Regions from separate parts of the Zhaonella formicivorans genome, predicted to be linked through region 1. Evidence: riboswitches for the same ligand, from Rfam matches in the RefSeq annotation. Region 1 holds a riboswitch; the other holds the start of a gene.
What was found. A riboswitch is a leader RNA that binds a small molecule or an ion and turns the genes downstream of it on or off. The one in region 1 is predicted to bind molybdenum cofactor.

Region 1 (3,411 bases):
GATTTTAGGGAGCTTGGCAGGGAGTTTAACGGGCTATGGGATTTGGTGCTTTCCAATCCCCCTTATTATAAAAAGACATCAGGCAAAATAAGCGCGGGGGAAAGCCAAGCGATTGCCAGGCATGAACTTAAATGCGAATTAGAAGATATAGTTAAAGTGGGGGCACGGTTATTAAAGCCCAAAGGGCATTTGGCAATTGTTCATCGCCCGGAGCGGCTGCCGGAGCTTTTCGGGTTACTGGCCAAATATAAATTAACCCCGACCAGGTTAAAGCCGGTTCACCCCAATAGACAGCGTGCGGCAACAATGTTTTTGCTGGAAGCGACCAAAGGCTCTGCCAGGAATTTAAGTTTGCTTCCGCCTTTGTTCGTTTACCGGGAAACAGGTTGTTATTCCTTGGAAATGCAGCAGATATTTGCCGGCTGCAATATGCAGGATGGTGTCAAATGAACCACATAGCAAATGAAGCTGGATGTTTATATTTAGTGGCAACTCCCATCGGAAACCTGGAAGACATTACTTTACGGGCGCTCCGGGTACTGCGGGAGGTTGACCTCATCGCCGCTGAAGACACCAGGCACAGCCGTAAGCTTTTAGCCCATTACGATATACACACCCCTTTGACCAGTTACCATCAGCATAATGAAAAAGCAAAGGGAGAGGATCTGCTCGAAAAGATGTTGGCCGGGACAAAGCTGGCCCTGATTTCCGATGCCGGCATGCCTGGCATTTCGGACCCCGGCCATGAGCTGGTGCTGAAAGCGGTGCAGGCGGGGCTGAGAGTAATCCCGGTTCCCGGCCCCTCAGCGTCTTTAGCTGCTCTGGTGGTTTCTGGGCTCCCTACGGACCGCTTTGTTTTTGAAGGTTTTTTACCCCGGGGTGCCAAGGCCAAAAAGGCCGTTTTGGAAGGGCTGCAAAACGAAAGCCGTACCATAATTCTTTACGAGGCTCCCCACCGGCTTTTAAGCACTTTGCGGGACTTATATGATTTTCTGGGAGACAGGGATGTGGCACTGGTCAGGGAAATCAGCAAGATACATGAAGAAATACAGCGGGGGAAACTGGGAAGTCTGGTAGAGTACTATGGGACTCATGCACCCAAAGGCGAGTTTACGTTGATAATTAAGGGGAAAGAAAACGGGGAAAAAGGCATTGAAGTCAGTTTGGATGCACTTTTACAAGAGGTTTTTAAGTTAGAAGGAACTGGAAAAGACCGTAAGGCAGCAATTAAGGAGGTTGCTCAAAAGTACAAGTTGCCAAAGCGAGAGCTGTATAAAGCCGTGGTAGAAGCTCTGGAGAAGGATAAGCATTGAGGTCCCCGCAACTTGCCACAAAAGCATCTTTAAAGATAAGTCAGGTACGGTTTGTACGCTGGCTTATCTTTTTTTATTATTTGTGAAAACAACAATAGATTTAAAAAGTATGGCAGAATCCTTACAAAAACATGTAAAGTGTTGCGAAATGCTATAAAGAGTATTGAAAAAACCTGCAATTTGGAATTTGTGGAAGGAAATACAAGTAAAATGTCTAATAAAAAATACACTTGATCTACAATTTGACTGCGTACAGCGAAATTAGAAAATTAAATAAGCGTATCTCTCCGAGCTGTGTTACCTAAAGGGAAACTATGGTATGCAGCCGCTAGGGTATACTGGGAAACGGGTATGCCTCCCAAGGGAAAGGAGAAGAAGAAAAATATTTTTCCTTCTAAACTTGGAGGCTTCCAGTTCTCGAGACAAAGCCCAAAAGTGCAGATTATAACTCACTTTGAGGGCTTTTTTTATACCGTAAATTTCTGCCAAACAGTTAGGGGGGAGATAGGGGTGCTTTAAGGGTGAGGGGGTAGTGGTGGATATGAAAATTACTGGCCTAAGAGAGAATTGAAGGAGGTTTAAGGATGTCTGAACAAGAGAAAAGAGTAATTGCTGACAGCGAGGGGAACGTCTCCAATTTACTTGGCAAAGCCATCAGCAGGCGTAAATTTTTAAAAGGCGGAATTTTTTCCGCAGCCGGAGTAGCGGGAATGACCCTGTTTGGCGCCCTGGGCGCTTATGCAGCTACAGAGGGTAAAGTGCCGCTTTTGGTTAAATCCAAAGGTGTAATTTTAGCCGAACCATCCAGATGCGTTGGCTGCCGTCGGTGCGAGCTGGCTTGTACGGAATTTAAGGAAGGAAAATCCCATCCCTTCATCGCCAGAATAAAAATATACCGCAACTTAAACTTTGGTCCTAAAGGAGTCCAATATGGATACTGGCGCAAAGAAGGCAAATACGGTAATTCCCGTATAATCCAAGAAACATGTAAACAATGCGCCCATCCGGTTCCCTGTGCCATGTCCTGCCCAAATGGTGCCATCGAAGCTGATCCTGTAACAGGGGCCAGGGAAATCAATAGCAGCAAATGCGTAGGTTGTGGCATTTGTACCCGGGCCTGTCCTTGGGAAATGACCGCAGTGGATCCAGAAACCAAGAAGGCGACAAAGTGCAATCTTTGTGATGGGAATCCCATGTGTGTCGATGCTTGCCCGTCGGGAGCATTAAAATATATTTCCTGGCGTGATCTGACAAAAGAAGTGGCTGTGCGCCAGGCAAGTATCGCGGCTGTTAATGATAGCTGCAACCAGTGCCATGCAACTAAATAGCGACATGGCTTCTAGTTTTTAGTATTGTTGAAGGAGGAGATAAGTAATGGCTACTTACGGAGGATGGGCCGGCAAGGTTTTACGTGTAGATTTAGGTACCGGTAAAATTACCGCGGAAAATACCATTGAAAAATACAAGGATTTTTTAGGTGGGGGAACGGGTATAGGATATAAAGTAATGTGGGATGAAGTACCGGCGGGAACTAAAGCTTGGGACCCGGAAAACAGAATTATTTTCAGCTGTGGACCGTTAGCCGGAACAGGAGCACCTGCAAATGGCCGCACTGCCATTACATCATTGTGGCCCTTACATAAAAAAGAGCTGGTCGGCACTGGCCATATGGGCGGGCATTTTGCAGCGGAATTAAAATTTGCCGGTTGGGATGCCATAATTGTGCAAGGTAAAGCGGCCAGGCCGGTTTGGATTAGTATTGAGGATGAAAAAGTAGAAATTAAAGATGCAAGCCATTTGTGGGGTAACGGCATTTACAGGACTACTGCTGAAATCTGCGCCGAACTCGGTTCTTCTGCCCAGGTAGCGGCAATCGGGCAAGCGGGAGAAAACCTGGTGCGCATGTCCAACATTATGACAGGAAATTCCCACTCTGCGGGAGGACTGGGCAGCGTGATGGGCTCAAAGAATCTCAAGGCTATCGGGGTTAAAGGCTCAAAATCTGTAAAAATTGCTGCTGACAAAAACGAATGGAAAAAATTAAATGATTATATTCTTTCACTGGCAGGGGCCAATAACCAGTGGGTAGTTCCCAAAA
Region 2 (3,411 bases), 1.3 Mb from region 1:
CTCTGGACAAGCTCCTACGCCGTTACCGGCGGCAAAGCCGCCGACGGCTGAGGAAACCAGTCCCGCTCCATAATACATGCGGGCTAATAATAGTTTTTCGACGGTCTAAAGCGGGTTATGACTACCCGCTTTACTTATGTTCTTTGATTTTTTGGCCGATTTGCCTGCCGTATTCATAGCACCGGCTGATTTCTTCTTCTGTGGGTACCCACCTTACTTGCAAACCTTCCATGATCAGGTTAACACCTGCCGAGGACAGTTTTTCCTCAATAGTTTTCACGGCGCCGCCTCCCCAGCCGAAGGAGCCGAAAGCCGCGCCAATCTTATTCTTTGGCTTTAATCCTTTCAGATCATCCAGAAATGGAGCCATTACCGGTAAAATATCATTGTTGATGGTGGAAGAACCGACTACAATGGCTTTACAATTCAGGACCTCTTTGATGATATCGTTCCTGTCGGTAACTGAGAGCTTATATAATTTAGCCTCTGCTCCTTCTGCCACAATTCCGTTCAAAATGGCCTTAGCCATCTTTTCGGTGCTTTCCCACATGGTATCGTAGACTATTACGGCCTTATTATCCGCCTCTCCTTTAGCCCATTTCAGGTAAGCCTGAATGATTTTTTCCGGGTTTTTCCGCCAGATTATTCCATGGCTGGGGGCAATGATTTTGATTTTCAAGCCCAGCTTTTGAACTTCCTCCAGTTTCTTGAGTACCAGCGGGCTGAATGGGTAAAGGATATTGGCATAGTACTTGGCTGCCTCATCCATGACCTCATGCTCGTCCACCTGGTCGTCAAACAAAAAGGAAGAAGCCAGATGCTGGCCAAAAGCGTCATTAGGCATAAGCAGCTGTTCCTTTTCAATGTAAGAAAACATGCTGTCCGGCCAGTGCAGCATCGGTGCTTCCAAAAATTTAATGCTTCTTTTTCCTAAGTTTAGTTCATCGCCGGTTTTGACTACCTGGAAATCACACTCCAAGCCATAGTGTTTGATTAGACCCTCTTTAGCTTTTTGAGTGCAGTAAATTTTAGCGTCAGGACAAAGCTTGATGATTTCCGGCAAAGCCCCGGAATGGTCCGGCTCGATATGGTTGACAACTATATCTTCTATTTTACCTGGGTCAACGAGAGCTGAGATGTTGGCAATCAGTTCTTTGGTAAAGGGCCTAAAAACAGTGTCAACCAAAGCGATTTTTTCGTCAATAATTAAGTAAGCGTTGTAAGTTGTGCCCCGGTGGGTGCTGTAGGCAGGGCCGTGAAAAAAGCGAATGTTCCAGTCTACCGCACCTACCCAGTGGATTCCTTCCGCAATTTGTACTGGTGGCATTAATTCATCTCCTTTCATGATTACGTACACGTATTACCAGTATAACAATACTTTTACTGATATGTCCATTTTTTGTTGAAATATGTATTCTGCCCTAGCCGAATAATTTTTAAGAACAGCAGGTATCAGTTTTTGTACGTAGAATAAATTTTATGTAACAACTCCATATTTTATTTTTATGCTCCGAACTTTACCGCCTAAAGCTTCGGCCATGGAGTAAAGTCCATAGGGTATAGCGGGAAACTGCTATGCCTCCCAATGTGGAAAGGGGTTCCTTGTGTTATTTAAAAGCCAGGCTCTTTCTACCCGCCTGGCTTTTTTAACGGGGCCCGGTTGGAGGTGATCTGTGTCAATATAATAACTTCTCCCTTTTAAGCACATTTTAGCAGTAAAAATAGGAGGGCTCGAACAGTTGTGAAAGGTAAAAAAGTTATTTTAACGTTTTTCTTAAGTCTACTTTTATTTGCTATAATGGCCGGCTGCGCCAGGGAAAGCCAACAACCGGAAAACAAGGCAGCAGAAAACCAGGGTATGAAAGAAATAATCCTAGCAACTACTACCAGTACTGTAGATAGCGGCTTGCTGGATGTTCTGAACCCGGTCTTTGAAGAAAAGACCGGCTACGTGGTAAAAACGATTCCAACCGGCACTGGTAAGGCTTTAGCCATGGGGGAACGGGGAGATGCCGATGTCCTGCTGGTACATGCTCCCGAAGCGGAAAAGAAACTGCTGGAGGAAGGTGTAGTCACCAACTACCGGCTGGTGATGCATAACGATTTTGTCATTGTGGGCCCGGAGAATGACCCTGCAGGAATCAGCCATGCCCAGACAGCTATGGAAGCGATGCAAAAGATAGCAGCAAGTCAAAGCCTCTTTATTTCCAGAGGCGACGATTCTGGAACCCATAAGAAGGAATTAAGCTTGTGGCAAAAAGCTAACGTCAAAAATGAAGGCGGCTGGTACCAGGAATCGGGCACCGGCATGGGTGAAACCCTGGCTATTGCCAATGACAAGCAGGGCTATACGCTTTCAGACAGAGGGACATACCTGGCTTTAAAAAAGAATCTCAAGCTAAAAATCCTGTTCGAGGGTGAAAAATCCCTCTTAAACATCTATCACGTCATGCAGGTTAATCAGGAGAAATTTCCCAAAGTCAATGCGGAAGGTGCTAGAGTTTACGTGGAATTTATGATTTCTCCTGAAACTCAGGAAATGATCAAAAATTTTGGTGTGGACAAATACGGTGAGCCGTTGTTTTTCCCCGATGCAGGGAAGAAGGACAGCTAAAATAAAATTAAATTTAAAATTGAAATTCAATAATTTGAAATTTGACAGCAGGAATTTTTGTTGATAGCTAGAATAAAATAGACTATACATGATATGTAAATGCGCCATGAAGGCGCTGCTGTTGCTTGTTATTTTTTGGATAATAGGCCAAGTAGGTCTAGAAACCCTGGCAGGGGTTTAGGCTTGCTTGGCTATTTGTCTTGTTGGGGAAATACTGCAAACGACACTTCATGCATGAAAAGTGTGTAGCCTGATCTATAATTAAAGGAGGATGACAATGCATATACCAGACGGATTCTTGGATGCCAAAACGTGGTTAAGTACGGCTGCTCTGTCGGCAGGGGCTCTGTCCTATGGCCTAACTCAGGCCAACAGAGAGCTTGAGGACAGGCAGATTCCCGTCATGGGAGCCATGGGGGCTTTTGTTTTTGCTGCTCAAATGGTAAATTTCCCGGTAGCAGGGGGGACTTCAGGCCACCTGCTGGGGGGTGCCCTTCTGGCTCTGACTATGGGGCCATGGCCTGCTTGCATTATCATGGCAACCATAGTTGGTCTGCAGGCATTATTCTTCAATGATGGCGGCGTTACCGTCCTAGGAGCAAACATTTTCAATATGGCTGTACTGGCACCCCTTTCGGGATATTGGGTTTATCGGCTGTTAAACAGGGTAATTGCCAACAGACCGGTAAAAATATTTCTGGCAGCTTGGTTTTCCACCATGGCTGCAGCGGCAGCAACTGCTTTGGAATTGGCCTTTTCCAATACGATAGCCTTAAAGTTGGTCTTACCTGCCATGC

Region 2: it holds a riboswitch for molybdenum cofactor, as region 1 does, so the genes downstream of both, EYS13_RS07160 (ABC transporter substrate-binding protein) here and EYS13_RS13435 (4Fe-4S dicluster domain-containing protein) in region 1, are expected to answer to the same signal.

Annotation. Positions count from the first base shown of each region.
Region 1 covers NZ_CP085524.1:2,739,216-2,742,626, forward strand. Annotated here, with positions in the region: gene EYS13_RS13425 (tRNA1(Val) (adenine(37)-N6)-methyltransferase) at 1-450, shown strand, start outside; gene rsmI (16S rRNA (cytidine(1402)-2'-O)-methyltransferase) at 447-1,313, shown strand; molybdenum cofactor riboswitch at 1,587-1,701, shown strand; gene EYS13_RS13435 (4Fe-4S dicluster domain-containing protein) at 1,898-2,641, shown strand; gene EYS13_RS13440 (aldehyde ferredoxin oxidoreductase) at 2,688-3,411, shown strand, end outside.
Region 2 covers NZ_CP085524.1:1,430,555-1,433,965, reverse strand. Annotated here, with positions in the region: gene EYS13_RS07165 (FprA family A-type flavoprotein) at 131-1,327, opposite strand; molybdenum cofactor riboswitch at 1,497-1,614, shown strand; gene EYS13_RS07160 (ABC transporter substrate-binding protein) at 1,799-2,614, shown strand; gene EYS13_RS07155 (energy-coupling factor ABC transporter permease) at 2,892-3,411, shown strand, end outside.